3 regions of the Austwickia chelonae genome follow, and region 2 is predicted to be linked to each of the others. Evidence: riboswitches for the same ligand, from Rfam matches in the RefSeq annotation. Region 2 holds a riboswitch; each other region holds the start of a gene.
The links. Region 2 has a riboswitch for cobalamin ahead of DX923_RS11925 (ABC transporter substrate-binding protein). Riboswitches for the same ligand answer to the same signal wherever they lie in the genome.
Positions count from the first base shown of each region.

Region 1: linked by a shared signal. The riboswitch ahead of DX923_RS10770 (putative cobaltochelatase) and the one ahead of DX923_RS11925 (ABC transporter substrate-binding protein) in region 2 are both predicted to bind cobalamin.
Region 3: linked by a shared signal. The riboswitch ahead of DX923_RS12925 (hypothetical protein) and the one ahead of DX923_RS11925 (ABC transporter substrate-binding protein) in region 2 are both predicted to bind cobalamin.

Region 1 covers NZ_CP031447.1:2,436,366-2,445,949, forward strand. The annotation lists gene DX923_RS10745 (phytoene desaturase family protein) at 1-368, shown strand, start outside; gene DX923_RS10750 (hypothetical protein) at 401-718, opposite strand; gene DX923_RS10755 (cobalt-precorrin-6A reductase) at 899-1,687, shown strand; gene cobA (uroporphyrinogen-III C-methyltransferase) at 1,710-2,729, opposite strand; gene cobO (cob(I)yrinic acid a,c-diamide adenosyltransferase) at 2,726-3,337, opposite strand; gene DX923_RS10770 (putative cobaltochelatase) at 3,337-5,556, opposite strand; adenosylcobalamin (AdoCbl) riboswitch at 5,625-5,706, opposite strand; gene DX923_RS10775 (MarR family winged helix-turn-helix transcriptional regulator) at 5,841-6,272, opposite strand; gene DX923_RS10780 (alpha-amylase family glycosyl hydrolase) at 6,462-8,711, shown strand; gene DX923_RS10785 (sugar ABC transporter substrate-binding protein) at 8,780-9,584, shown strand, end outside.
Region 2 covers NZ_CP031447.1:2,689,499-2,699,082, forward strand. The annotation lists gene DX923_RS11900 (phosphoribosylaminoimidazolesuccinocarboxamide synthase) at 1-594, opposite strand, end outside; gene purD (phosphoribosylamine--glycine ligase) at 641-1,933, opposite strand; gene DX923_RS11910 (HelD family protein) at 2,205-4,451, shown strand; gene DX923_RS11915 (hypothetical protein) at 4,363-5,349, opposite strand; gene DX923_RS11920 (FecCD family ABC transporter permease) at 5,576-6,616, opposite strand; gene DX923_RS11925 (ABC transporter substrate-binding protein) at 6,613-7,620, opposite strand; cobalamin riboswitch at 7,663-7,846, opposite strand; gene DX923_RS11930 (lysine--tRNA ligase) at 8,011-9,584, opposite strand, start outside.
Region 3 covers NZ_CP031447.1:2,922,691-2,932,274, forward strand. The annotation lists gene cobF (precorrin-6A synthase (deacetylating)) at 1-507, opposite strand, end outside; gene rocD (ornithine--oxo-acid transaminase) at 608-1,858, opposite strand; cobalamin riboswitch at 2,219-2,338, shown strand; gene DX923_RS12925 (hypothetical protein) at 2,422-2,934, shown strand; gene DX923_RS12930 (MDR family MFS transporter) at 2,886-4,994, opposite strand; gene DX923_RS12935 (TetR family transcriptional regulator) at 5,149-5,781, shown strand; gene DX923_RS12940 (DUF4440 domain-containing protein) at 5,799-6,191, shown strand; gene DX923_RS12945 (SIR2 family NAD-dependent protein deacylase) at 6,207-6,998, opposite strand; gene DX923_RS12950 (hypothetical protein) at 7,196-9,187, shown strand; gene DX923_RS12955 (restriction endonuclease) at 9,232-9,584, shown strand, end outside.

The DNA of each region.
Region 1 (9,584 bases), 250 kb from region 2:
GGTTCGCGCCCGACTGGCGTGACCTGATCGTGGATCGTTGGGAGCAGACCCCGTCGGGGATGGAGGCGGCGGATGCGAACCTGGGCGAGGGCGCGGTCGGTGGCGGGACGCAGCAGCTCTTTCAGCAAGCACTCTGGCGGCCGTTCACCGGTGCGGGCGGCCCGCGGACACATGTCGGGGGGCTCTATCTGGGCAGTGCGGCCGTCCATCCTGGTGGTGGGGTGCATGGGGCGTGCGGTTACCTGGCTGCCCGGGCTGCATTGACGGATTCCGGCCCGGTCGGACGGCGGATCGACGGCCTGCGCGTGTCCGCGCTGCGTCGGTGGTATGCCGATCCTGCGCCGATCTGGGCCGGTCTGCACGACTGAGGCCGTTCCCGTCGTCTGGTGGGGTCCGGTCTTCAGGAACGGGGGATGGCTTCGTCCGGTCCCACCTGTTTCACGGTGCATTCCGAGCGGTGGATCTGGTCGGCGAAACTGTTCACCTCCACATCGGTGACGGTGACTCCCAGCGCGTCGAGCTGGTCACGTAGTTCTTTCTCGATCTCGTCGACCGGTCGTCCGCCGTGGGTGCGGGAGACGCCGTGGAGGAGGTCGAGGAAACGGGTGGCGGTGGTGTGGCCGACGGCTTCGACGAAGGCGTCGTTCAGGTGGAAGTCGGTGGTGATCCGTCCGCTCGGCTGGCGGGTTCCCGCTCTGACCTCTGGCTCGTCGCCCATCGGTGGTGCCTCTCAGCTCGCATGTCTCGCATGTCGGTGGTCTTATTTCTGTGCCGCCGGTGCCTCCCGAAATCGATCGACCGACGCAGAACATTCAGATTCAATTGAGCCACAAGAGAATTGATGATGCATGCCGAATGGGGTCCCGAGTTCACCCCCACTCTCCGTACGATGGGGCCCATGCCCCAGGCCGCCCCCACCGGAACCGTGCTCCTCATCGGCGGCACCGGCGAGGCACGCCGACTCGCCGACCTCCTCCACGACTCCGGCATCCCCTTCCTGTCCTCCTTGGCCGGCGTGGTCTCCGACCCCCGTCTGCCGGTGGGCCAGGTCCGTCTCGGCGGCTTCGGTGGCGCCGACGGTCTGACCGAATACCTTCGCGAGCAGCACATCAGCGCCGTCGTCGACGCCACTCATCCCTTCGCCTCGACCATCACCCGGAATGCCACCACCGCCTGCTCCGCCACAGGAATCCCCTTCCTGCGGCTCCAACGACCCAGCTGGGTCGGCTACCCCGGCGCACCCGGGTGGACCTGGGTGGCCGACCACCCCGGCGCAGCCGAGGAACTCTCCCGGATCACCGGTCCGATCTTCCTGACCACCGGGCGAAACACCCTGCGGCACTTCGTTTCCTGTCCGCCGATCGCTGCGGCACCGGTTCTGGTGCGTCTCGTCGAACCCCCGGACATCGACCTACCCGCCAGCTGGACGGTGCTGCGCAACCGCGGACCCTTCACCTACCAGGACGAGGTCGACCTCATGCAGGAACACCAGATCGCCGTGCTGGCCACCAAGGACTCCGGCGGACAGCTCACCGCAGCCAAACTCGACGCCGCCGACCACCTGGGCATCCCCGTGGTCATCGTGCATCGGCCGGCCCTGCCCCCCGAGGTGGACGTCGTCGACGACGTCGCCGCAGCCCAGGAGTGGCTCTTCCGAGCTACGGCGCCCCGCACCGCCAGCAGATGAACCTCCGCTCACGCGCCCGGCCTCATCCCTGAGCGGCAACGGCCTCCACAGCCACGGACAGCAGGTCCATCCCGGCCACCTCACCGATCACCGTCACGGCAGGAGCGCCCAGTCCGGCTTCAGCCACTGCTGCGGCCAGACCAGCCACCGTGGAACGCACCACTCGCATCGTCGGCAGCGCGGCATCGGCGATGGTCGCCGCCGGAGTGTCCGCAGACATCCCTGCTCGTACCAACTCGTCGGTGATCTGCGGCAAGGCGTGCATCCCCATCAGGATCACCAGGGTGGTACCGCACCGAGCCAATGCCGCCCAGTCCACGGAGGAACGCACGTCACCGGGCGGAACATGCCCGGAGACCACTGTCACCCCTTGAGAGAGCGAACGGTGGGTCACCGGCACTCCGGCCAACGCCGGACCGGCGATCGCCGAGGACACTCCCGGTACGATCCGCACCGGCACCCCCCGCTCGCGGCAGGCCAGGGCTTCTTCCCCGCCGCGGCCGAAGACGAAGTTGTCACCTCCCTTGAAACGCACCACCCTGCGGCCGGCCTGGGCGTGCTCGATCAGCAATTCGTTGATCCGCTCCTGCGGGGTGTACTCCCCCCGCGGGATCTTGCCGACGTCGATCAGCACGGCCTCCGGTGGTGCTTCCGCGAGTGCGGCCAGCGGAGCCAGCCGGTCGTAGATCACGACGTCGGCGGCTCGCAGCTCGGCCAGGGCGGCTACGGTCAGCAGGTCGGGGTCACCGGGTCCGCCACCCACCAGGACCACTTCGCCGTGGGTCCGCGGCGCAGGTTCCGTCTCTTGTGCTCGTTCGCGGCAGGAGATCACCAGGTCGTAGGCGGCGTGGTCTGCGTGGGTGCACAGGGTGACGAGCCCCCGTTGGGCGAGGTCCCTCAGAGAGGTCGTCGCGTCATCGGCAGCCACCTCGACCTGGGCTCCGGCAGCCAGGAGTCGGTGTGCCATGGCGGGGAGTTCGGGCCCCGACCCGGTGAGGAGTACCCGCCTTCCGGAGACTTCCAGGTGAAGTGAGCCGGTCACCACTCGATCCCCTTCTGGCCTTTCTGCCCTTCGTCGAAGGGGTGTTTGATCTTGGTCATCTCCGTCACGAGTTGCGCGATCTCCAGGACGGGTTCGGGGCAGCGACGGCCGGTGATGACGACATGTTGGTGGCCGGGGCGTTCCTGCAGGGTGGTGACCACGTCGTCGACGTCGATCCATCCCCAGGCCATGGGGTAGGTGAATTCGTCGAGGACGTACAGCTGGTGGGTCTGGGCGGCGATCCGGCGTTTCACTTCCGTCCAGCCTTCTGCGGCAGCGGCGGCGTGGTCGACCTCGCTGCCTTCTTTACGGGTCCAGGACCAACCCGAGCCCATCTTGTGCCATTCGACAGGGCCACCTTCGCCGGTCTGTTCGTGTACCCGGTGCAGGGTCTCGAAGACGCTCTGTTCGCCGATCCGCCATTTCGCGCTCTTCACGAACTGGAAGATCCCGATCGACCATCCTTGGTTCCAGCCACGCATCGCCATGCCGAAAGCGGCGGTCGATTTGCCTTTTCCCTCGCCGGTGTTCACGGCCAGGATCGGGCGGTGGCGCCTCTCCCGCGTCGTCAACCCGTCCTTGGGGTCGACGACGATCTGCCCCTTCATCAGGCGACATCCTTTCTACTGACGTGGCTCCGTGGAGCCCCCGGGTGACGCTGCTCGTCGGCCCGGGCATGACGGTCACGAGTGTGTTCGTGGACCACGTTCACGATGGCATTCGCCGCGACCTCGTCGAGGCGCAGGTATTGCGCGTCCAGGTGGGCGGCGAGGCTGGCTGCCATTCCCAGGCGGACCCGTCCCGATTCGCAGTCGACCACCACGGTGTCGATCTGGGCGGCGCGTAGCTGGTCGGCGACGGCTTGGGCTCGGGGGCGGGCGTCTCGTCCGGAGGTGGCCCGGCCGTCGGTGACGACGACCAGCAGTGGGCGTCGGTGCGGGTCGCGGAGCCGTTCGAGGGCCAGGACCCGTCCGGCTTCGAGGAGCCCTTCGGCGAGGGGGGTCCGTCCGCCGTGGGGAAGGTCGGCCAGGCGGCGGGCGGCGATGTCGACCGACGAGGTGGGTGGCAGGACGAGTTCTGCGTCGTCGCCGCGGAAGGTGATCAGACCGACCTTGTCGCGGCGCTGGTAGGCGTCGAGCAGGAGCGCGAGAACGGCACCTTTGACGGCGCTCATCCGTTTCCGGGCCGCCATCGATCCCGAGGCGTCGACGGCGAGGAGGACCAGGTTCGATTCGCGGCCTTCGGTGCGGGACCGGCGGACGTCCTCACGGTGGAGGACGAGGGCGTCGCCTTCGCCGCGGCCTCGGCGGGGTTGGTGGGGTGCGGCGGCCCGGATCGTGGCGGGCAGGTGGATGCCTCCGACACCGGGAGCTTGCCGGGCCTGGTCGCCTGAGCCCGGGGCCACACCGATCACTTTGCCGACGCCGGTCAGGGCGCGGCTTCGTTTTCCGGCGGTTCCTCGTCCGGTGCCGCGGGCGGTCATCAGGCGGGCGCGGAAGGGGGCGTCGGGGACGGCGGTGCCCTGCGCGGTAGCGGCGCCCGGGACCGGGGTGTCCGTGGCGGGGGTCTCGGTGTCGCCGGGGTTCTCGGCGGTCGCGGAGGCTGGTTCGACGGACGGGTTTTCCTGGTGGGAGGCGTCCGTGCTCTGGGGTCCGTCTCCGGCGCGGGGCGCGGCCGGGGCGGGGTTCTTCTCCGCGTTGTCGGCTTCCGGTCCGGTGTCGGCTTCCGGTCCGGTGTCGGCGGGGTCGTCCTGCGGAGGTTGCGGGCCATGGCCGTCGGGGTCGTCCTGCGGGTCTTCGGGCTCGTCCGGTCCCAAGAGTTGTTCGAGGAGGTCTTCGTCCAGGCCGGGGGCGTCGAAGGGGTTGCGGCGGCGACGGTGTGGGAGTGCCAGCCGGGCAGCAGCCCGAATGTCCTCTCTGGTCACGGTGTCTCGTCCGGCCCAGGCTGCATGAGCGATCGCGGCACGGGCGGTGACCAGATCGGCACGCATCCCGTCGACGTCGAAGCCGGAACAGACCCGGGCGATGGTCAGGAGGGCGCTGTCGCCGAGACGGACTCGGGCGACGGCTTGTTGGGCGGTGGCGATCCGGTGGCGCAAGTCCGTCTGGGCGTCGGCGTAGCGGCGGGTGAAGCCGTCGGGGTCGGCGTCGAAGGCCATCCGTCGGCGGACGACCTCGACCCGGACGGCGGGTTCCCGGGGTGCGCTGACCTCGGCGGTGAGCCCGAAGCGGTCGAGCAGTTGGGGTCGCAGTTCGCCTTCTTCTGGATTCATCGTGCCGATGAGCATGAGGCGGGCGGCGTGGCTGAGGGATACACCTTCGCGTTCGACGGTGCAGCGGCCCATGGCAGCGGCGTCGAGGAGGAGGTCGACCAGGTGGTCGTGCAGCAGGTTGACCTCGTCGACGTAGAGGATGCCGCGGTGGGCGGCGGCCAGCAGACCTGGTTCGAAGGCGGTGCGGCCTTCACCGAGTGCTTGTTCGAGGTCGAGGGAGCCCAGGACGCGGTCCTCGGTGGCGCCGACGGGTAGTTCGACGAGCCGGGCGGGTCGGGTGGTGGTGCGGTCGGGGGCATCGGGCCCGGTGTGCGCCGGGTGGGGGCCGTCCGGGCATCGCGGATCGGGTTCCGCGGGGTCGCAGGCGAATCGGCAACCGGTGATGACGTCCTGGTCTGGCAGGAGGGCGGCGAGCCCGCGGACGGCGGTGGATTTCGCGGTGCCCTTTTCGCCGCGGACGAGGACCCCGCCGATCTCCGGGGAGATCGCGCACAGGGTCAGGGCCAGGGTCATGTCGTCGGCGCCGACGACGGCGGCGAAGGGGTAGGTCGTCATACCGGGCCTCCTGCGGGTGCCTCGCCCGCTCTGGTTCGGGCCGGAGACGGGTGACATCTCCGGCAGCGGGATAGACGTCCTGACTCACGGCGTCGAGCTACCGTTCACAGTGGCGGGACCGTTCCGGATTCGCACCGGATTCCTCCACCCTCGCCGTGGCGATTCTCGCATGACGCCGACAGGTTGTCGGCATCGTCAGTGGCAGCGGGCCCGTGGTCGGGTCGGTGGCTGCCGGTCGGGTCGTGTTCTGCGTTGTCGATCGGGGGCGTGTCCGCTCGGGGTGGTCACTCGGCGAGGTCGGCGGCCAGGACGATGGCGAGGCGGTCGACCAGGCCGGTCAGGGTGCGCAGCTCGTCCGGGTCCATCCCGGTGAACCGGCGACGGTCGGCGGCGGTGACGGCTTCGCGGGCGCGGCCCAGGGTGGCGCGCCCTTCGTCGGTCAGTTGGACGAGGACGAGTCGTTGGTCGTCGCCGTGGCTGCCGGTACGGATCATTCCGACGTTCTCCAGGCGGGCGACAACCCGCGAGGTGTTGCCCCGGGTGCAGAGCATCCGTTCGGCGAGTCGGCTGACGGGCAGTCCCTCGTCCGGCCCGTCGTCGAGGGTGCGGAGCATGGCGTACTGGGTGGTGGTGACGGCTTGGGCGGACAGGGCCCGTCGTTCTCCGTCGTCGAGGAGGACGTACACCCGTTGCAGTTGTCGGGCCAGATCGGTCATGGGCCGCTCCTGGATGCGTGGGGGGACGGCCGACGCGCGGATCCGGTGAGCGCGAAATCGTGGACGGGACGGGCCGGTCGTGCCTATCGTGCTTTTGGTGACTAGTAATCAAACTAGCATCACGGCATTTCCGCCGACACGGCAGCGACCGAGTCCCCACCGGCCGCCCTCCTCCGAGGAGCAGCTCCCATGCCTCACCGTCGCGTCCCCCACCTCCTGATCACCCTCTGTCTCGGCGCGACCGGGCTGACCGCCGTCACCACACAGGCCGCCCAACCCGCCACGGACGGGCCCGACCGCAGCGCTTCCGCGCGCGCCACCGAAAGCCACCGTCGCATCGGCGACACCCTCGCCGACGACCTGACCGGGTCGGTCATCTACCAGGTCGTCACCGACCGCTTCGCCAATGCCGACCCCACCAACGACGCCCCGGCCGCCAGCCCCGGCACCGCCAGCCCCGACAGATCCAACTGGCGGCTCTACTGGGGCGGCGACTTCGCCGGAGTCGCCGCGCGCATCCCCTACCTGAAAGGGCTCGGAGTCGGCGCCCTGTGGATCTCACCGCCGGTCCAGAACATCCCGGTGTCCGTGCCCGCCAAACCGACCCCGATGGCCGGCTACCACGGCTACTGGGGCATGGACTTCTTCGCCCCCGACCCCCACTTCGGCTCCTGGCAGGACTTCGACCGGATGGTCGCCACCGCCCACGACGCCGGGATCAAGATCATCATGGACTGGGCCCCCAATCACACCAGCCCCGCCGATGTCGCCGACAGCTCGTACGGCGTCGCCGGACGCCTCCAACGCGCAGGGCAGACCCTGGCCACGTACCACGACGACCCCGAAGGGTACTTCCACCACCACGGTGGCATCACCGACTACCAGGACCTCTACCAGGCCCAGTACCGCAATCTTTTCGACCTGGCCGACCTCGCGCAGGAAAAACCCCAGGTGACCACCTACCTGAAGGAGGCCGTCGACACCTGGCTGGCCCACGGCGTCGACGCCATCCGGATGGACGCCGTCAAACACATGCCCAGCGGATGGCTCACCGGATACACCAACCACATCCAGTCGCACCGAGGCACCTTCGTCTTCGGCGAATGGGCCGACCCGTCCTCCTCCCCCTTGTGGAAGGACCAGGTCACCTTCGCGAACACCAGCGGGATGTCCCTGCAGAACTTCGACCTCAACTCCGCCCTGCGTGCCGGTTTCGCCGAGGGACGATCCCTACGGGCACTGGACGCGACCGTCTCCCGACAGCAGTCGTCCTTCACCTATCCGCACACCCTGATCAACTTCGTCGACAGTCAGGACATCCCCCGTTTCCTGTCGATCAATCCGGACACCTCGCTGCTCGACCAGGCCACCGTCGCCGCGATGACCCTGCCGGGTATCCCGTCGATCTACTACGGCGACGAGTCCTATCTCCATGACGACGCCACGAACCCCTTCGGCCAGGTCGGTGGCGACCCGTACAACCGGCCCATGATGGCCGGGTTCGACCAGGGCACCCGCAATGCTGCGATCGTCCGGAAGCTGTCCGAACTCCGCCGGAACAACCCCGCACTCCGTTTCGGGCGCTCGACCCAACGATGGCTGGACGACGACATCTACGTCTACGAACGACGCTTCGCCGGGAACACCGCCCTCGTCGCCGTCAACAAGAGCCGGACCGAAGAACGACTGCTCTCCGGGCTACGCACCGCACTACCGCCCGGGCAGCACCCCGACCGTCTCGGCGGACAGCTCGGCGGAGGCACCCTCACCGTCATCGGCGACGGCGACGGCGACGGCGACCAGGACCATCCCACCGGTGAATACGTCCTGCGCCCCGGGCAAGCCGCCGTCTGGGCCGTCACCGCGCAGGACCCCGACGGCCCGCAGATCGGCAGCATCGGCCCCACCGCCGGGCACGCCGGCAGCCGCACCGCCCTGACCGGGATCGGTTTCGGCCAGGACCACGGCCAGGTCACCGTCGGTGGACGCCCCGCCACCGTGAACTCGTGGGCCCCCCACCGGATCGAGGTCGTCCTGCCCGACGGGGTCGCTCCCGGGCAGAGCACGGTCGAGGTCAAGGATACTCAGGGCCGCGGCGGGAACAGCATCCCGTATCTCGTCCGCACCGGACCACTCACCCCGGTGACCGTCACCGTGACCGGTGCGCCCCTCGGCCCCGGCGACCAGCTCTTCCTCACCGGTGATGTCGCCGAGCTGGGCTCCTGGAGCACCGACCCTCCGGCCTGCCCCGGGCCGATGCTCTCCCCCGGTGACGGCAGCCGGACGCTGATGGTCGCGCTGCCTGCCGGACGCCATGTCGAGTTCAAAGCCGTCGTCCGCCGCCCGGACGGCTCCCTCACCTGGGAGAGCGGGGAGAACCACCGCTACGACGTGCCGACGAGCGCGACCGGAAGCAGCACCATCGCCTTCCGGCGTTGAGCACCACCGCCCCACACCGCACGACGAACGGAACAGCACAGCACACCACCCCTCGAAGGACGAAAACCATGCATGCACGCAGCAGCGCCGCTGCCATCACCCTGACCGCTCTGATCCTGGGCGTCTCCGCCTGCGGCGGAAACAGCCGGCAATCTGCCGGTGGGAACGAGACCCACACCGGGTCGACCACGCCCGCCCAGCTGTCCACCAAGGACCCTGCCCGGGACGCCGACGCCGACCTGGTCATCTGGTGCGACAACCAACGCGCCCCCGTGATCGCCGGCTTCGCCAAGAAGTTCGCCGACGAGCAGAAGATCAAGGTCGCCGTGCAGGTCGCCACCGACGTCCGCCAGGCCTTCACCGACGCCACCAAGGTCGGCAAAGGCCCCGACATCGTCGTCGGCCCGCACGACCTGGTCGGCCCCTTCGTCCAGAATGCCGTCGTCAAACCGGTGAACCTCTCCCCCGACACGGTGCGCAGGTTCAACCCCGACGCCATCGCCGGGGCCACCTTCGGCGGCCAGCTCTACGGCACGCCGTACGCCGTGGAGAACATCGCCCTGGTCCGCAACACCACCCTGGCGCCGGAGGCCCCGGCCACCGTCGACGACCTGGTCGCCCACGGCAAGAAAGTCGTCGCCGACGGTCGGGCCAAGATGCCGCTGATCCACGTGGTCGGCAAGGTCGGTGACGCCTACTACGTCTACCCGTGGCTCGCCGCGTACGGCGGTGGCTTCTTCGAACGCAAGGACAACGGCGAGTACGACCCGGCCAAGCTGACCGTCGCCAGCCCGGGTGCGATCAAGGGTGCCCAGCTCCTGGCCCGCCTGGGGCAGGAGAAGGTCCTGTCCACCAATGTCGCCGGGGAGAACG
Region 2 (9,584 bases):
GGCGATCTCTTCGGCACGTGCCAGCACTCTCGTGGTCAGGTCGGTGACACGGTCGGTGAGCTCGGCGCCGATGAGTCGGGAGACCTCGTCCTTGGTCATCGGCTGGTCGTGCTCACCCACAGGGGCTTTCGAGGTCGGCGTGAAAATGGGCTCCGGGAGGCGGGACGACTCGAGAAGCCCGCCGGGCAAAGAGATCCCGCAGACGGAACCAGTCGCCTGGTATTCGGCCAGCCCGCTTCCGGTCAGATAGGCACGTCCGATGCATTCGACCGGCAGCATCGACAAGCGTCGGACGAGGAGCGCCCGACCGGCGACCTCCTGCGGCACATCGGTCGAGACCACATGGTTGGGCACGAGATCGGCCAGCCGCTCGAACCACCACAGGCTCATCTGGGTGAGGATGCGGCCCTTGTCCGGGATCTCCGAGTCGAGGACGTGGTCGAAAGCGGAGATGCGGTCGCTGGCGACCAGGAGCATCCGGTCTTCCTGCCGTTCCCCGGTGGCCGGGTCCAGCGGCACGTAGAGTTCCCGGACCTTCCCGGAGTAGACGTGTTCGTGGCCGGGGAGCTGTTGCGGAACCTGCGGGGCGGTCATCTGTTCCTTCTCGGGTTCGCGTCCCGGAATCCTTCGGACGGGACGGTCAACAGGTGGGGGTGTGGATCTTCTTCTCCTGGGCGGCCAGGGCGATGTCGGTGCGATGGTGGCTGCCACGCAAGGTGATCCGGTCGACTGCGGTGTAGACCCGGTCGCGTGCCTGAGCGAGGTCGCTGCCCAGGGCCACGACGGAGAGGACCCGCCCTCCGGCACTGACCAGCTGGTCACCGGCGAGCGCGGTCCCGGCGTGCAGGACGTCGGCGTCCTCGCCCACCTGGTCGAGCCCTTCGAGGACGTCTCCCTTGCGGGGGCCCTCGGGGTATCCCTTGGCTGCGACAACCACCGTGACGGCGCTGTCCTGTCGCCACCGCAGTGCGGGGAAGCTGTCGAGTTCTCCGGTGGCTGCGGCCATCAGCAGGCCGCCCAGGGGGCTTTCCAGTCGTGCGAGGACGACCTGGGTCTCCGGGTCCCCGAAACGGGCGTTGAACTCCACGACCCGCAGTCCGCGGGAGGTCAGGGCGAGCCCGACGTAGAGGATGCCGGCGAAGGGGGTTCCGCGGCGGCGCATCTCTTCGACGGTGGGCCGGGCCACTCGTTCCACGACCTGGTCGACCAGACCGTCAGGTGCCCAGTCCAGAGGCGAATAGGCGCCCATGCCGCCGGTGTTGGGGCCTTGGTCGCCGTCGAGTGCCCGTTTGAAGTCCTGGGCCGGCGCCAGGGGGACGACGGTCTGTCCGTCGGTCACGCAGAACAGGGAGACCTCAGGGCCGTCGAGATATTCCTCGACGACGACGGTGGGTGTGCTCTCGCCTGGGGCGACCGCCCGGTTCAGGCACTGCGCCGCGTGAGCCATCGCGGTCATCCGGTTCTCGGTGACGACGACTCCTTTGCCGGCAGCCAGGCCGTCGTCCTTGACGACATGGGGGGCGCCGAGTGCGTCGAGGGCTTCGGCGACTTGGTCCATGGTGGTGCACACGTGGGCCATGGCGGTGGGTACGTCTGCTGCGGCCATCACGTCCTTCGCGAAGGACTTGCTGCCTTCGAGTCTGGCTGCGCGTGCCGAGGGCCCGAAGCAGGCGATGCCTGCGTCACGGACGGCGTCGGCGACTCCGGCGACGAGGGGGGCTTCCGGTCCGATGACGACCAGCCGGGCATCGATCTGCCTGGCCAGTTCGGTCACGGCCGCTCCGTCGAGGACATCGACGTCGTGGAGGGTGGCGACCCCGTTCATTCCCGGGTTTCCGGGGGCGACGTGCAGGCTGCTCACCCCCGTGTCACGAGACAGGGCGAGGACGAGGGCGTGCTCCCGAGCACCGGAGCCGACGACGAGGACGTTCACGACACCACCCTATCGGCGTCCGGGCCTCCTGGGTTCTGCTGACCTCTGTGGTCTACGTCCTCTGGGGAGAGCAGCCTCGAAGAATCCCCATAAAATTTGAATATCCCTGCTGCACAGTAATTTTCATAAAAATCTCGGTCCGACGGAGATACTCCGGGCCTGGCATCGCCCTGTACAGCACGCCTCCCGGAAAGGCATAGAATTGAGAACTTGCCCGTCGGCGAACCCGACGGCGCACGACCCACCACCGGACGACGAACAAGGGGTGCGAGTGGCCCACGTGGACCGCGATCAGGACGTCCTCACCAGAGAGCTCGCGACGGAGCAGGCCCATGTGGACCGCGTCTACACCGAACTCGCCGCAGCAGGACGACGTGCGGCACTGGTCCAGGCCGACGGACTCGCCCGCGGACGTACCGACCGCACCGGCGACGTCCGCGACGAAGAAATCACCGGCCTCTTCGAACGAGACGCCTTGGTCTACAGCGCCGCGAAACGACGCGCCGCTCTCGACCGCGAACACGAGGGGCTCGTCTTCGGCCGACTCGATCTCGAACACACCGCCCGCGACGGCGCCACCGAACGGGAGATCCGCTACGTCGGCCGCCTCGGTGTCCGCGACGACGACTACGAGCCACTGGTCATCGACTGGCGCGCTCCCGCTGCCGAGCCGTTCTACCGGGCCACCCCCACCTCACCGATGAACGTCCTGCGCCGCCGGGTCCTGCGCTGCCGCGGACAAGAGGTCGTCGGCGCCGAGGACGACCTGATGGTCTCCCAGGCCCCGGAGGACCTCGTCGTCCTCGGAGAAGGCGCACTGCTCGCCGCCTTGACCCGGAGTCGTTCAGGACGAATGCGCGATATCGTCGCGACGATCCAGGCACACCAGGACGAGGCCATCCGCGCCGCAGCACGAGGGGTCGTGGAGATCACCGGCGGCCCGGGCACCGGGAAAACCGTGGTCGCCCTCCACCGAGCTGCCTATCTGCTGTACTCCGACCGGCGCCGCTTCGAACGCGGCGGAGTGCTCGTGGTGGGGCCGTCCGCCGCGTACACCGCCTATATCGAACGGGTACTTCCCTCACTCGGCGAAGACTCGGTCGCGCTACGTTCGGTCGGTGACATCGTCGACGCCGTCACCGCAGTACGGGTCGACTCCCCCGAGGTCGCCGCGCTGAAAGGCACCCTGAAGATCCGTCGGGTCCTTGGCCGCGCAGCCCGCGACACCATCCCCGGTGCCCCGGAAAGCTTGCGGATCATGGTGACCGGCCGCCCCGTCCACCTGGACCGGCAGGCCTTGGACCGCATCCGTCACCAAGTGCTGCGCCATCACCCTCGAAACTCCTCCCGGGATGCGATGACCGACGCTCTCGCCCTGGCCGCCTGGAAACAGGTGCTCGACGGCGACCGGGACGACTTCCTGGACACCTTCCGCGAACACCGAGACGTCGAACGTTTCCTGGACGCCTGGTGGCGGCCGGTGGACCCACGCGAAGTGCTCTTGTGGCTGGCCGACGAGAAACGGACCAGACGGTACATCTCAGGGATCTTCCCGGAAGGATCCGCACCCCTACTGGCCGCATCCTTCCGAGAAACGCTGACAGCAGGTTCCTGGACAGTGGCCGATGTCGCCCTGATCGACGACCTGTCCTCCCGGGTAGGAATCGTCCCCGAGCGAGTCGACACCGAACGGGGCTTCTACGAGGTCGACCTCCTCGACGACGCCGAGGCCGAAGCCGTGGCCACCGGCGATCTGCGGACCACCCGGGTCGACGCTCCGGGAGCGAGTGCCCACGGGTACCGGGAACGGGCACTGGCCGCCCCGGGCTCCCTCGACGAGGAGACACGGAAAGCGGCCCTGCTCCGCGGGCGGATCGACCGACACGGCGATTACGCCCACGTCCTCGTCGACGAAGCTCAGGACCTCTCGCCGATGCAGTGGCGGATGCTGGGACGGCGTGCGCAGTCCGCGTCGTGGACGGTGGTCGGCGATGCGGCTCAGGCCTCGTGGGGTGACGCCGACGAAGCCCTCACAGCGCGCGATCAGGCCTTCGGGCGGAACAGCCGACGTACCTTCCACATGTCGACGAACTACCGGAACGCCCGGGAGATCTTCGACTACGCGGCAGCAGTGGTGCTGCCCCAGGTGCCGGACGCCGACATCCCCCAGGCCGTTCGGGAGACCGGCGTGGACCCGGTGGAGATCCGTGTCGTGGCCGAGGAGCAGGAGCTGGTGCGAGCTGCCAGAGAGTCTGTGGCTGCCCTGGCCGAAGAGGTCGACGGTTCGATCGGTGTGATCACACCCAAGCGGTGGGCCAAGGCGGTCGCCTCCCTCGACGAGGGCGATAGCGGCCGAGTGATCGTGGTCGACCCGCTGAGTGTGAAAGGCCTGGAGTACGACGCCACCGTGGTGCTCGATCCCGAGGAGATCACTGCGGAGTCTCCTGGTGGGGTTCGGGTGTTGTACGTGTCGTTGACGCGGGCTGCTCATCGGATGCACGTCGTGCACGTCGGGTGATCTCTTCTCCGTCCTCGTTCGTTGCCGTGTTCCCGCTGCGGATGCCGACCCAGGCAGCAGCGAGGACACAGGCCAGGGGGAGTGCGACCAGCGGGTCGGCGACGCCGAAGACGAACAGATCGGTGGCGAAGACCACAGCCGGCAGCACGGAGACCACGAAAGCTGTGGTCCTGACCGGGATCCGGGTGATGCCGTACTGGAAGAGAACCACCGGTGCAGTGATACCGATCAAGGCGACCGCTGCGATCTTGGCCAGTTCAGCACCGGAGGGCGCTCCGCCCCCGGGAGACAGCGCGAAGAGCGCGGCTGCGGCAAGCCAGCAGCCGTGGAAACGGATCGAGTTGATGTACCAGGTGCTGCATCCCTGTTTACCGAGCCGGCGGCCCACCCGGATCACGCCCAGAGCGCACAGCCCAGCTCCTGCGGCGACCAGAACCCCTGTCGTCGTCCTCAGCCAGGTCTCGGACGAAGCACCGAGCGCCAGAGCGGAGACCAGCGCCACCGCGATCAGGTAGAGGGAGACCGACGGCACCGCAGACCGCCTTTTCCGGCTCGAGATCCCGAAAAGGATCGGTGCGACAGCCGTCTCGATGACGCTGGCTGCGGTGGGGAGGGTCAGCGTCATCGACAGGTAGAACAGGACGAAAGCTCCTGCCGTGTAAATGTTGATCAGGCAGATGTTCCGGAAGCTCGCCTGATGTTTCGGCTGCAGGGATCCGAGCCGCGACGCAGCCCCGAGCATCTCGGCCACGGCGAAGGCCACGAAGACCGCGAAGGCCGACATCTTCGGTGAGATCGTGTTTCCCACGAAGGAAGCGCCGACTCCTTGCAGGACGACTGCTGTGAGCACCACCAGCACGAAGAGGAACGAACTTTCGGATGCGGTGGTCTCTCTCATCGGGCTCCCTCGCAATTCAGAACATCTGAAGAACCGTTCCGATCCGACGTCGCAGCCCCGGCTGTGTCGGGTCAGGCAGTGAGGGCACCATACCGGGTGAAGATAAGTGAATTTTCTTGTGCCACAAAGGATATGGGTTCACTATCGCGTCGGCCACATACAGAATGACGACGAGTTCCCCACCTCACCAGCCAGGAAACCTGTCAACCCGGAACCCGGTGGACAGTTACGCCGCCACCCGACGCCGCAAAAGTATCGCCATCACCGGAGCACCCACAAGAGCCGTCACCACTCCGATCGGAACTTCCTGACCCGCACCGACCGTACGGGCCACCGTGTCCGCCCACAGCAACAACAACGCGCCACCCACGGCGCAGGCCGGCAACAGCACCCCATGACGCACCCCCACCAGCCGGCGTAGGACATGAGGCACCGTCAACCCCACGAACCCGATCGGGCCGGCAAAAGCCACCGTTCCAGCCACCACCAGCGCACACCCCACACAAACGAGCCACCTGGCCCGGCGCACCTCCACACCCAAGGACGCCGCCGACAGGTCACCGAAAGCAAAAGCATCCATCGTGCGTGCCGCCCACAGGCACGCCACCGCGGTGATCACAGCCAGCAGGGAAAGCGCCCACGCAGCAGGAGCCCGGACCCCCGCAAAGGAGCCGAAGGTCCACGCCAACATCATCCGGACGCCGTCCTGATCGGCGAACACCATGATCACCGTCGAGGTCACCGCAGCGGCCAATTGGCTCACCGTGACCCCCGCCAACACGGTGCGACCAGGAGGAAGATCCCCCGACCGCCCCGTCGCCAACGCCAGCACCGCAGCCAAAGCCACCATGCCACCGACAAAAGCTGCCAGAGAGACCCCGACCGCAGGCCCGCTACCCGGCAGAGACCAGCCGGTGAGAAGCGCGACGACCGCCCCCGCGGAAGCCCCACCAGAGATACCCAGCAGATAAGGATCAGCGAGCTCATTGCGCGTCGTCGCCTGGAGAAGCGCCCCGCACTGAGCCAAGACCGACCCGGCCGCAGCCGCAGCCAGCACACGAGGAAGTCGCAGCTCCCAGACGATCCGGTCATCGATCACCGTGACCTGTGCACCCTCGACAAGATGCCCCCGCCGTAGGACGACGTCGAGCACCGTCCCCGGCGATACCGTCACCGAGCCCATTCCCAGAGCCGCCACCACGCTGAACACCAGCGACACAGCCAGCGCCAGGACGACCACGCCCCGCGCCCACCGGCGCGACCTCATGTCGCAGCAGCCGACGAAATCCCAGCCAGCTGATCGGAGACATGCTGTGCGCCATCGGCAAGCGTCACCCCAGCATTCGACTCACTGAACGGGACGGTGACAAAAGCACCCCGCTTCACCGCGGTGAGCTCCCGAAGCACCGGGTCGTTCTGCAAATGTGTTCGTTTCTTCTCCGCACTGTCCCACGACGCATCGACGAGCACGATCACCTCCGGATCCGCAGCAACGACCTTCTCCCAACTTCCCTCAGCCCACGCCTTGTCCAGGTCGGCAAAGACATTCTTCGCACCCACCGTGTCGAGAATGGTCTGCGGGCCCCCCTTCCCCCCACCGACGAAGGGCGCCTTGTCTCCCGAGTCGTACCACAGGACCGACCGCCCCCGTCCCGTCCTCGACTCACCGATCTTCGCGACGCTGTCCTCCTGTTGCCGGATCACAGCAGCCGCACGCTGAGGCATACCGAAAATCTTCCCCAGATCACGGATCTCCCCCCAGACGCTGTCAAAAGTTGCCGGCGCCGAAGGCACACCCGGCGGACAGCTCATCGGGCTCAAATACGTGGTGGTGCCATCCTTGGCCAAGGCGGACCGATCACCGATCCCCTTGTCGCTGAAGGCACTCGCAAATGTCGAATACGCGAAGTCGGCTTTCGAGGCGAGAAACTTCTCCTTCGTCGGATACTTCTCCGCCAGAACTGGCACCTTCCGGTAGGCCTCCGCCCACCGAGCCGGAATGACATCGTCCAGATAAGCGGTACCGGCCATCCGATCCTGCATCCCCAGGGCCAACGCCACTTGAGTCGCCCCTTGGTTGAGGGTGACCAGGCGGGACGGCGCCTGCGTGACCGTAATGTCCACTCCGCAGTTGTGCACGGCGATCGGAGGCTCGAAAGTCACCGAAGACCCAGGATGTCCAGGACCGCTCGGCGCACCCGCACAAGCAGCGGTGAGGAAGGAACCGGCCAGGACGACGCCGGTGGACAAGGCGCGAAAGGGGACACGCACGAGGTACTTCTTTCTCTGGTCGAGGCCTGATCGCGAGGCCTGCTCCGAGCTATGTCGCCGGCAGGTCTTCGAGCTCGGGATCAACCGCATGCGGCGCCTTCCCGAGGACAGGTTCTCCCCAGTGACTCCGCGGCCGCACCCGTCACCCCACCGCTGCGCGACAGCTCCGGATTCCGACCGGACTCCCTGTCGACACTGCTGTGCGACCGACGACGCCCGCACCAGGACGAGCGCACGCCAACTATGGCATATGACCTTGTGAACCAGCGTGTCGCACTCCCAGCAAGGGCCCAGGCCGCCCTGACATCCAGCACAACGATGCCCGCCGCCGGACATAGCGCGGGGCGGAACCGACCACACCGGCTCCGCCCCGCCTCAGAACGATCACGGTCAACGACCGATCAGTTCACGCACCTTCTTCGGCCCCATACACAACAACAGGGTCGGGATCCGCGGACCGGTATCGCCCCCCAGCAGCAGCCGGTACAACAACGCGAAGAACGCCCGCTGGTCAGCTTTCACCTCAGGTGGAAGCTTCTTCTCGGCTACGTCGAAACCGGCCTGCTGCTTCGGAATTCCGTAGACCAGCGTGGTCAGGCCGTCGAGTGTCCAGTCCTTCTCCAAACCAGCGGCCAACAGGTCCAAGGACTCCAACTGGTGCTTGGTCAAGGTGAACAGGGTCGCAGCGTCCTTGAAGGAGCGCACCACCGTGCGGTCCTCTGGATCAGCCTGGGTGCTCACCCAGTTCGCAGCCAGATCGTACCGGGGACGAGCTACGTCCAGATCGGTGATGCGCTCGTCCATCGACGACAGGATCCGCACCGCCTGTTCGGCACTGCCACCGGTGATGTCGACCACCGAACAGATCGCCCGATAGGCCACCGGTGCACTTGTCCGTTCCAGCTCTTTCGTAGCCGTACGTACCGACCTGGCGTACATGGCCTTGTCCCCAGGCTGACCCTTGCCGCTGGAAACCTTGCGCTCCAACGCATCCCACTCGTCGTACAGCCGGTGGATCTCGTTGTTGAAGGCCACCGTGAACGACTGGTTCGGCCGCCGACGCGCATACAGCCACCGCAGGACGTGCGGCTCCATGATCGCCAGCGCATCCGCCGGGGTCGGCACGCCACCCTTCGACGAACTCATCTTGGCCATTCCGGCGATCCCGACGAAGGCATACATCGGACCGACCGGACGCTCAGCGCCGAAGATCGGGGCCAACTGCTCACCCACGACCCAGCTGCTGCCCGGGCTCTGATGATCGACGCCGCTGGGCTCGAAGTCGACCTCCTCATGCGCCCAACGCATCGGCCAGTCGACCTTCCACACCAGCTTCCCGCGGAAATCGGTGTCGAGTCGCATCGACTCCTCCACCTCGTCCCCGTCCGGCCCCGTGGCGACATAGGTCACCTCGGTGGTCTGCGAGTCGTACGAGGTCACCCGGGTCGCATCCGTACCGAAAGCCGCGCTGTAGGGGCGGAAGGGGAAGTACTCGCCACCCTGTGCGCTGCCATCGTCCTCCCCTGCAGCGCCTGATCCCTCGGCCTGAGCAGCTTCCGCCGTGTCGTCCCCCTCCGCGTCCGTCACACCGGCGGATTCCTGGCCCGGTTTCGTCCGGTACTGCTCGAGGACCGCAGCGATCTCCGCACGCTTCTCCATCGCATGCAGTACGCGATCCCGGTACACCCCGGAGGTGTACTGCTCTGTCTGGGAGATGCCCCGGTACTCGACACCGAGCTCGACCAGCGAAGCTTCCATCGCAGCACGGAAATGAGCTGCCCAGGAGTCGTACCCCGACCCGGGCGGCGCAGGAACGCTGGTCAGCGGTTTCCCGATGTGTTCGCTCCAGGACTCGTCGACACCAGGAACCCCGAAAGGCACCTTGCGGAAACGGTCGTAATCGTCCCAGCTGATGATGTGTTCGCAGTCGATCCCGCGACGTTTCAACTCGTCGGCGACCAGGT
Region 3 (9,584 bases), 230 kb from region 2:
GACCTGTACTGCCCGCCCTTGCCGGTTCAACGGGATACGGTGCCGGGCCGCCAGGGCGAGCACGCTGCTGACCCCGGGGACGACCCGGACGTCGAGGGTTTCGTGTGCCGGGGCCCGGCCGGCCAGTTCCTCCACGATGGCCAGGGTGCTCTCATACAGGCTGGGGTCCCCCCAGACGAGGAAGCCTCCGGTCTGGCCGTCGGCGAGCGCCTCCGAGACGGCCTGCCCCCACCGGTCGAGGCGTTGTTCGCGCCAGCGGGTGACGGCGGCGTCGTAGTCGGGGGCTGATCGCCAGGGCCGGGGCGGGTCGCGCAGTTCGACGACCTGGAGAGGGGTGGTGCGATGGCGGGTGATGAGTTCGCGCCGGATACGGACGGGTTCGTCGAGATCGGCTTCTTTGAGCACGACGAAGAGGACGTCGATGGTCTGGATGGCGCGGACGGCTTCGAGGGTGACCCAGTCGGGGTCGCCGGCGCCGATCCCGATCAGCAGCATCGTCCGGTTCACGGTGTGCCCGTTCTGGTGCGATGGTGTCGGAGGCTCATCGTGTTCCCTTCGTCCCGTGGTGGTCCGAGGCTCATGCTAGAGGTGTCTTTGTCGGGCGGGTTCAGGCGGCGGCGAGGACGGCGTCGAGGGCGTCGACGATCTGGGAGATCTCGGTGGCGGTGATGGTGAGCGGTGGGGCGATCCTGAGGGTCGAGCCGTGGGTCTCCTTGACCAGGACGCCGTGTTCGGCCATCTGCCAGGCGGCGTGTTTTCCGGTCATGAGGCCGGGGTCGATGTCGATGCCTGCCCAGAGTCCGCGGAGGCGCACGGCAGTGAGTCCTCGGCCGAGGAGTCGGTGCAGTCCTTCGCGGAGGAGCGGTTCGAGTTCTTTTGCGCGTTGTTGGTATTCACCGGTGCGGAGGAGTTCGACGACGGCTGTGCCGACGGCGGCGGCCAAGGGGTTGCCCCCGAAGGTCGAGCCGTGGGATCCGGGGGTGAAGACGCCGAGGACATCGGTGTCGGCGACGACGGCGGATACCGGGACGATCCCCCCGCCGAGTGCTTTGCCGAGCAGGTAGGCGTCGGGAACGACGTCTTCGTGGTCGCAGGCGAAGAGGGTTCCGGTGCGGCCGAGTCCGGATTGGATCTCGTCGGCGATCATCAGGGCGCGTCGTTCGGTGCACAGGCGGCGGACTCCTCGGAGGAAGCCGTCGGGTGGGATGACGACGCCGCCTTCGCCCTGGATGGGTTCCAGGAGGACGGCGACGGTGTCATTGTCGATGGCGGCGGCCAGGGCGTCGAGGTCGCCGTAGGGGACGATGCGGAAGCCGGGGGTGAAGGGCCCGAAGTGAGTGCGGGCGTCGGGGTCGGTGGAGAAACCGACGATGGTGGTGGTGCGTCCGTGGAAGTTGCCGTCCATCACGATGATCGTGGAGCGTTCGACGGGTACGCCTTTGGCGACGACGCCCCAACGGCGTGCCATTTTGAGGGCGCTCTCGACTGCTTCGGCTCCGGTGTTCATCGGAAGCACCATGTCTTTGCCGCACAGGTCGGCCAGTTCGCGACAGAAGGTGCCCAGGCCGACCGAGTGGAAAGCCCGGCTGGTGAGGGTGAGTTCGTCGAGTTGGGCGTGAGCGGCAGCCAGGAGGGCCGGGTGGCGGTGGCCGAAGTTGAGCGCCGAGTATCCGGCGAGGGCGTCGAGGTATCGGTGCCCGTCGATGTCCTGGACCCAGACGCCCTCGCCGCTGGCCAAGACGATCGGCACGGGTGAGTAGTTGGGGGCGATCCAACGGTCTGTATCGGCCAGATGGGTTGCGGTGCGGGGGCGCTGCCGTTCACGGCGGGCGATCGGGGTGGCGGGCTGCTCCAGCATTCCAGGGCTCCTGTCACGGGTGACGTCCGAGACAGCACACCGTGGTCGCCCGGATGGCCGACCGTTCCCGGTGTCCCTGCCTCGGGGACCGATGGGGTACCGACAGCTCCAGGCGACCGGGCTGAGACCGTCGGGGACGGGCATCACCGTTGCGGGACAGCGCCGGGTTCTCACCGGCTTCGCTGGAGGGTCGGCGGGTCGTCGGTGACGACCCGGGCACACGCTAACACTTGGGTGGGCTGCCTGGCCCGAACGAAGAGACTTCTCGTGGAAGGCAGCTGCGGGGCGTGACACGCAGGTCGGTGCCGGTTGATGCCGGGACGTGCCCGGATCGCCGGTGTTACTGTGACGGCGACCGCACTGCCGCGGTTGTCGATCGTTCAGCGAAGCCGGTGAGAATCCGGCGCTGTCCCGCAACGGTGATGCCCGTGCTTTCCTGGCAGGCTCAGTCCGGTCGCCTGACGGTCGGCCCACATCGACCCTCGAGGCCAGGGGGCGGGTGACGGCGGCATCGCCGCACGGTCCCTTCTTGCGCCTCGGGACGCTACCGAGGAGCTAGCGAGATGACCGAAACCATCGCCAGTACACCCCCGCTCACCTTTCCCGATCATGGCTGCCCGGCGTCCGTCGTCCGGTTGTGCTCTCACCATCGCGGGCAGAACGCCCTGTGGCAGGCCGGGACGATGAAGTACTTGATTCGCCACGACCGGATGGAGAGCCGGCGCCGTGAGCAGAAGGGCTGGATCGATGCGGCTCTCGTGGAGGAGACCTTCGAGTTGGTGATCGTGCGGGACGACCTGGGCGACCCGGTCGCTGCTCTCGACCTGGTGCGAGACGAGCACGGTCGGCTCTGTGTCACCCAGCGTGCTTTGTTGGACAGCCCGCGGAACCGTCGGCTGTTGGCGGCGGCAGCGGCGCGAGTCGTCGGCGCGGCCGGGGACGGCGTCGTGAATGTCCGTGGCGCGGTCGTCGCGTCGGCGCTGACCCAAGAAGGCTGGTCGGTGTCGGGCTACGCCGGGGACGACTACTACACCTGGTCTTCGGGGGCGATTCCCCCGGAGGTGTCCGCTCGTTGACCTGGGCGTCGAGTCAGGTCGACGAGGAATGCCGCGGTCAGGGCACTGTTGACCGCCGACAGGCTGTCGAGGTCGACGGCGGAGTGGCGTTCGGTCACCAGCGGTTCCACGGTGCTCAGGACGTGGTCCTCGTCGAGTTCGGCGGCCGCCGCGGCGAGGGTGCGTTGCAGCTCTGGGGAGAGCACCCCACCGGGGCGTTCTCCGGCGGCGGCGACCTCGGCGGCATATTTCTCGGATCGAACTACGAGCTCGTGGTCTTCGGTGGTGAGCATCAGCGAGGTGCGGTCGAGCAGGGCGATCCCGCGGTCGAGGCTGCCTTCGCCGAGATCTTCCACGGCGCGGACCAGGTGGGGGTGGGTGCCGCGGCCGGACTGTTCGGCGAGGAGCCTCAGTTGCAGCCCGAGCAGTCGTTCCTTGGTACGGGAGGCCGCTGATCCGTGCCCCAGGGGGACGGCGAGCAGGTCACCTGCGGCGGACCGTCCCATGGTGTCGAGGAGTTCGCGTCCCTGCCCCTCGTCGGTGTGCACGGTGTCGCGCAGCGGGGTGGGGGTGATCCCCAGGGTGAGCAGCAGGGTGAGCAGGGCCAGGGGGAGGCCGGTGAGGAAGACGGTGTGCAGCGAGTCCGACAGGCCCCAGCGGACGGCTTCGGCGATCGCCGGTGGCAGTTTCTGCAGGGTCGAAGGGTCTAGCACGGATCCGGCGTTGACGCCGGTGAGACCTTGTCTGGGGGTCTGCGTGGGCAGGTGGGAGGCGATGGCTTCGGGGAGGCGGGTCGTCATGATGGTGCCGAAGACGGCGACACCCACGGTGGAGCCGACATTGCGGAAGAACTGCACCCCGGCGGTGGCGACGCCCAGGTCGGCGCGCATCACGCTGTTCTGTACGACCAGGGTGTACACCGGGTTGCAGGCGCCCAGGCCGATACCGATGACGGCCATCGCGGCGGTCAGTTCGAGTTCGCCGGAGGTGCGGTCGAGGCGGGCCAGCAGCAGATATCCCAGCGTGACGACGAGGACGCCCAGGACGGACAGTTCCTTGTACCGGCCGGTGCGGGTGATGAACATCCCTCCGACGATGCCCATCAGCACCAGGGCCACCATGAGCGGCATCAGGATCATCCCGGAGTTGGTGGCGCTGACGCCGAGGACGCCCTGGGCGTACACCGGGATGTAGATGATGGCACCGAACATGATCATCGACAGCACGAAGGAGGCCAGCACCGACAAGGCGAAGGAGGAGTTGCCGAAGAGGTGCAGCGGCAGGATCGGCTCGTCGCTGCGGCGTTCGAGGGCGATGAAGAGCAGGAGCAGCAGCGTCCCGATGACATACATGCCGATGATCCGGGTCGACCCCCACGGGTAGGTGGTCCCGCCGAGAGTGGTGGCGGTCAGCAGGAGTACCAGGGCGGGGCTGAGGGTGAGGATACCGGGCCAGTCGAGGCGGGCGTCCCGACGTTCGTGGGGCAGATGGAGGGAGGCGGCCAGGACGACGAAGGCGACGACACCGAAGGGCAAGGCGGCGAAGAAGAGCCACCGCCAACCCCAGTGGTCGGTGATGAATCCACCGGCCAGAGGCCCGGCTACCGAGGTCAGACCGAAGACCGACCCCATGATGCCCTGGTATTTGCCGCGTTGACGTGGCGGGATCATGTCGCCGACGACGGTCTGGGAAAGGGTCATCAACGTGCCCATGCCCAGGCCCTGGAGAGCGCGGGCTGCGACCAGGGTCCAGAAGTTCTGGGCGAATCCGGCGATGACGGAGCCGAGCATGAAGACGGCGATCCCGCCCAGGCAGAAGGCTCGTCGCCCGTACAGGTCGGAGAGCTTCCCGACGATGGGCACGCTGATCGCGCTGACCAGCATGGCTGCGGTGGCGATCCAGGAGTAGTGGTCCATGCCGCCGAGTTCGGCGACGATGCGTGGCATGGCGGGGCCGACGATGGTCTGGCTGATGGAGGCCACGAACATCGCGATCATGAGGCCGGCGAAGATCTTGCGCTCGTCACGGCTGAGCGTGAACGTCGATTCGCCGACTGCGGGTCCGGTGGATGCGGTGTTCACGGATGCTCCTGGTGTCGCTGGGTGTTCATCGGATCCATCGGCACGGCGGCCCGGATGGTCAAGGGCGGCGCCTACAGTTCCTCATTCAGAATGCGGCTTTTTTGCAGAGTCTGCAACTTTGCATCCTCTGCAAAAATTCCTTTAGGCTGAGGTCATGAGCGACGGCAGCCTGCGCGAACGGAAAAAACGGGAGACCCGGCTACGCCTCCACCACGCAGCACTGGAACTCGCCGCCCGTGACGGGCTGAACGCCGTCACCGCAGGAGCCATCGCCGAACACGCAGGCGTCTCCCCCCGCACCTTCTTCAACTACTTCCCCACCAAGGACGCCGCCATCATCGGCACCGACCCCGAACTGCCCCAACAGCTCGCCGCGGCCTTCGAGGAACGCCCGGCCGAAGAAGACCCCCGGAACTCCCTGCGCCACATCCTGACCGCCCACCTGGTCTCCGTGGCAGCGGCCCCCGCACTGCGCCATCAACGCAACCGGCTGATGGCCACCCACCCCGAACTCGCCGGCACCCTCGGCGGCATCTCCCGCCAGGTCCAAGAAGCCCTCGCCGAGGCTGTCGCCCGACGCTCCGGCGGCGACCCCGCCCACGACCCTTACCCGCAGCTCACCGTCGCGGTGGCCCTCGCCGCCGTGTCCACCGCCCTGGCCCGGCGGCGCGCCCGCACCAACGGGCCCGACGACATGCAAGCCGATCTCGACATCGTCTTCGACCTGCTCGAGGCCGGAATCCCTGCACCCAGCGGACGTCCGGCACGCACCCCACACACCTCTTGACATGGTGGGATGGCGGTATGGACCCCAGGACGACCACCCAGGCCCCCGCCGATCTCCTGACCGAACTCATGACCAGGGAGCGCCTGCTGCACTTCCCTGAAGCCGGTATCACCCGGAACGAACTCGAATCCGGGATGATCCACGACTACTGGGAGGTCGGCGCCTCCGGCGGCCGCTTCGACACCGACGTGATCTGGGAGGTCGTCCGACGACGCGCCGAGAACCCCACCCCCACCCCGTGGCGCACCGGCGAAGAGGAATGTCGCCTCGTGGCGCCGCACACCTATCTCCTGACCTACCTGCTCGAGCAGGGCGACCGTCGCACCCGGCGTTCCACGCTGTGGCGCGTCCGGGCGGGCCGGTGGACAGCCGTCTACCACCAGGGCACGGTCGTCACCGGGGAATGGTGACCCCCTCGGCGGAACTCACCCCTGCGCGAACCCCAAGGCCTCGACGAGCGCCGGCAGCGCCCGGCCGGCGTCCTCCCGCCAACACAGGTCGACGCCCCAGGACAGTTCGGTGTGCTGCGGGTTGATCTCCACGACCATCGTGCCGTGCCCCCGGGCGATGTCGGGCAGCGATGCCGCCGGTTGCACCACCCCCGAGGTGCCCACCACCAGCACCAGATCGGTGGTGAGCATCAGGTCCACCGCCCGGTCGAAAGCGCCCTCCGGGAGACGTTCACCGAAGAGCACCACGTCGGGACGGACATTCGCCGCGCACTGCGGGCAGGACGGCGGAGCCGAACGCAGCTGGGGTTCTTCCCCTTCCTGCAACGGCGGAACCGCCAGGTCGTACGGGCGGGTGCAGCTCTCGCAGGAGAAGGTGAACAAGGATCCGTGCAGGTGCAGGGGGCGCGGCGACCCCGCCCGCTCGTGCAGGTCATCGACATTCTGGGTGACGATGTCGATCCGGGTGTGCCGCGCCCACTCCGCAAGCGCCCGATGTCCGCCGTGCGGTGTACTGCGACCGATGAGCCGGGCCAGCCACCAGTGCCAGGCCCAGACCAGTTCGGGGTCGTGCATCCAGGCTTCGGCGGTGGCCACTTCGTCGGGATCGGACTTCCCCCACAGCGCACGGTCGGCATCCCGAAAAACGGGAACCCCACTCTCCGCGGACATCCCGGCTCCGGTGAGCACAGTGACGTGCTCAGCCCCCTGCACAGCGGCGAGGAGGGAAGCAGGGACAGTCGCACGGTGATCGGCCTGGGGGTTCATACCTCCATGGTGACCCAGGGTTTACCCCGTTCTGTCCACATACTCCGCCTGACCTGCGACCTTCTTTGCCCACCAAGAAAATTGACGTTTTTTCGTGACCTGATGGGTGCTCTTACGAGCTAACCGTCCCCTTGCTACGGCCGATAGGCACTGACGACAGCGGTGGCCCCGACCGCTGCCCAGGAGGGAACATCACGATGAGTCCGCGCGACGACGAGCCCGACCGGTACGCCGGCGAGACCCGTGCGGAACGCCGACGCCGACTCCAGTCGGAAGCTGCCTGGTCGACCCCGTCATGGCCGCCGACCCCCGATCTGCATCCGAGCCCGCCTGCGCACGAGCCCAGCCCGTACGACCCGCTGCCCTACGGCGTACACGCCTACCCGGACATCGAGGACGCCGTCGTCGAGGAATACGTCGAGGACCCGCTGCCTCCCGGGTATGGTGCCGCGCCGAGCGCCGACCCGTACCACGACCCGTGGGAGTCCATCGAAACCTTCGTGGAGGAGCCGCCGCTGCCCCCGCAGGCTCCCGTCCCTTATCCGGACGAGCCGGTGGAAGTGCATGTACCGGCCGACGAACCCGCGCCGCCCCCGGAGAACCCTGCGGGACCGGACGCACCGGGTGGCCGCCATGTCGCCCATCGTGCCTACGGGGGACGCCCTGCACCGCTCCCGCCCGCGCCGGAGGCCTCCGCCCCGTGGCCGGCCGAGGACGCCGACAAGGCACCGGTCGCTGCGGCGGGCCCGGGCGATGTCGACAGGCCCCAGCCCGAGAGCACCGGCGACGACCCGCACCCGGACACTCCAGAAGCAGCAGCGCCGGAGAAGTCGCCCTCAGAACCTGACACCACCGCGCCCATCGCCGCGCTCACCGAGGAGAAGGATCCCGCCGCAGCCGCTGCTGCACTCCAGCTCCTGGCCGCCAAAGCTGCCGCCGAACGCCTCACCGGACCCCGCGCCGCCATCACCGACGGCACCCCCGAGCCGACCACCGCTGAACGCTCCCCGGTCTGGTCCGAACGGGCCCGGCGCGCTTCCGAACGGATGGCCGCCGACAAGCTCGCGGCCACCCGGATGGCCGCCGTCCGGGCGGCCGCCGCCCAACGCGCCACCCAGATCGAAGCCGCGAAAAATGGTGCTCCGCTCAGTCCCTCGCCCGAATCTCCCGTATCGACGACGCCCTCCGAGGTCCCGGCCTCTGGAGGAGACGACCACCCGAACGACCCGGACGGCAGCGCACCTGCGGCGCCCGCCGTCCCCCCAGCGCCGAAGCAGAAGAAGCCCCCGAAGCAGAAGAAGCCCCCGAAGCAGAAGAAGCCGAAGAAGGTCACCCCCACCTGGGCGAAGATCGCGTTCGGCGGTGCCACCGTCCTCGTCCTCGCCTTCGGTGCCACTCTCACCGCGCGGAATCTCGGCGTCCTCAGCTCCCTGGGCGGGCTCTCCCCCACGCCCAGCGCCACCAGTCTGCCGACCACCGCGCAGGAATCCCCCACGGCGAGCCCCACCACGGCCAACCCCACCAACGGCGGAGCAGTCCCTGCCGCGATGGCCTGCGACCCCGCCTCCTGGGCGGGCAAGCTCGCCGACGAAGCTGCCTCGAAAGAGTTCACCGCTTCAGCCGTCGCCGAGGCCTACTGCCTGACCGCAGGCACTGTCCGCGACATCGGATTCACCTCTCTCGCAGCCCGCCGACAAGCCGGAAACCCTTATAAAGCAACCGAATTCGATGCCGCGGCGGCTTATCTCTCACCGGATCTGCGCACCCAGTGGCAGAAGGATGTCGCCACTCTGGTGAGCTCCCAGGACCCTGCCGGGGAGGCCGGACGCCGGATCTCCGCACTGACCCGCCTGTCCTGGGACAACCAGACCTTGAAATTCGACCCGAATGCGAAGAGCTGGGCCACCGATTTCGCTGTCGGACGCCCCGTCACCTGGACCGCGAAAGGCACCGACGGAGTATCCCGACTCGGTCTGGGCTTCGAGACCGGCATCGTCACCCACATGGTCGACAGCGCGGGGAAGCCCCAGCAGCAGATCCTCAAACGGACCTACCGGATCGCCCTGATCAAAGCCCAAGGCCCCAAGCCCTGGCTGATCGACGCCTACCAGGTGACCGAACAGACCGCCGCACTGTCGACCCAGACCGTCACCCCGACCACCAGCGCACGCACCAGCTCACGGCGATGAGGCCCCCACCCTGCGGAGGAAGGGCATAACGGAGGAGAACATCCTTGACGATCCCTGACTTTCAGACCTGTATGCGGCCCTGTCTGGCGATGCTGGCCGAGCGAGGACGAATGCGCTCCCGCGAGGTGAAGAACGCCATCGCCGACGTCTTCAACCTCGCCGACGAGGAACGGGCTCGCCTGCTGACCAGCGGCAGGCAGCGGATGATCGACAACCGCGTCGCCTGGGCACTGACCTATCTCACCCAGGCAGGCCTTCTGAGTCGCCCGCAACGTGGCTACGTCGAGATCACCGATGCCGGCCGCCAAGCCCTTGCCGCCAACCCTGACCGCATCGACCGGAAGACCCTCGAAGCATTTCCGGCCTACCGCACCTTCCGCGAGCGCGCCCGAGACAC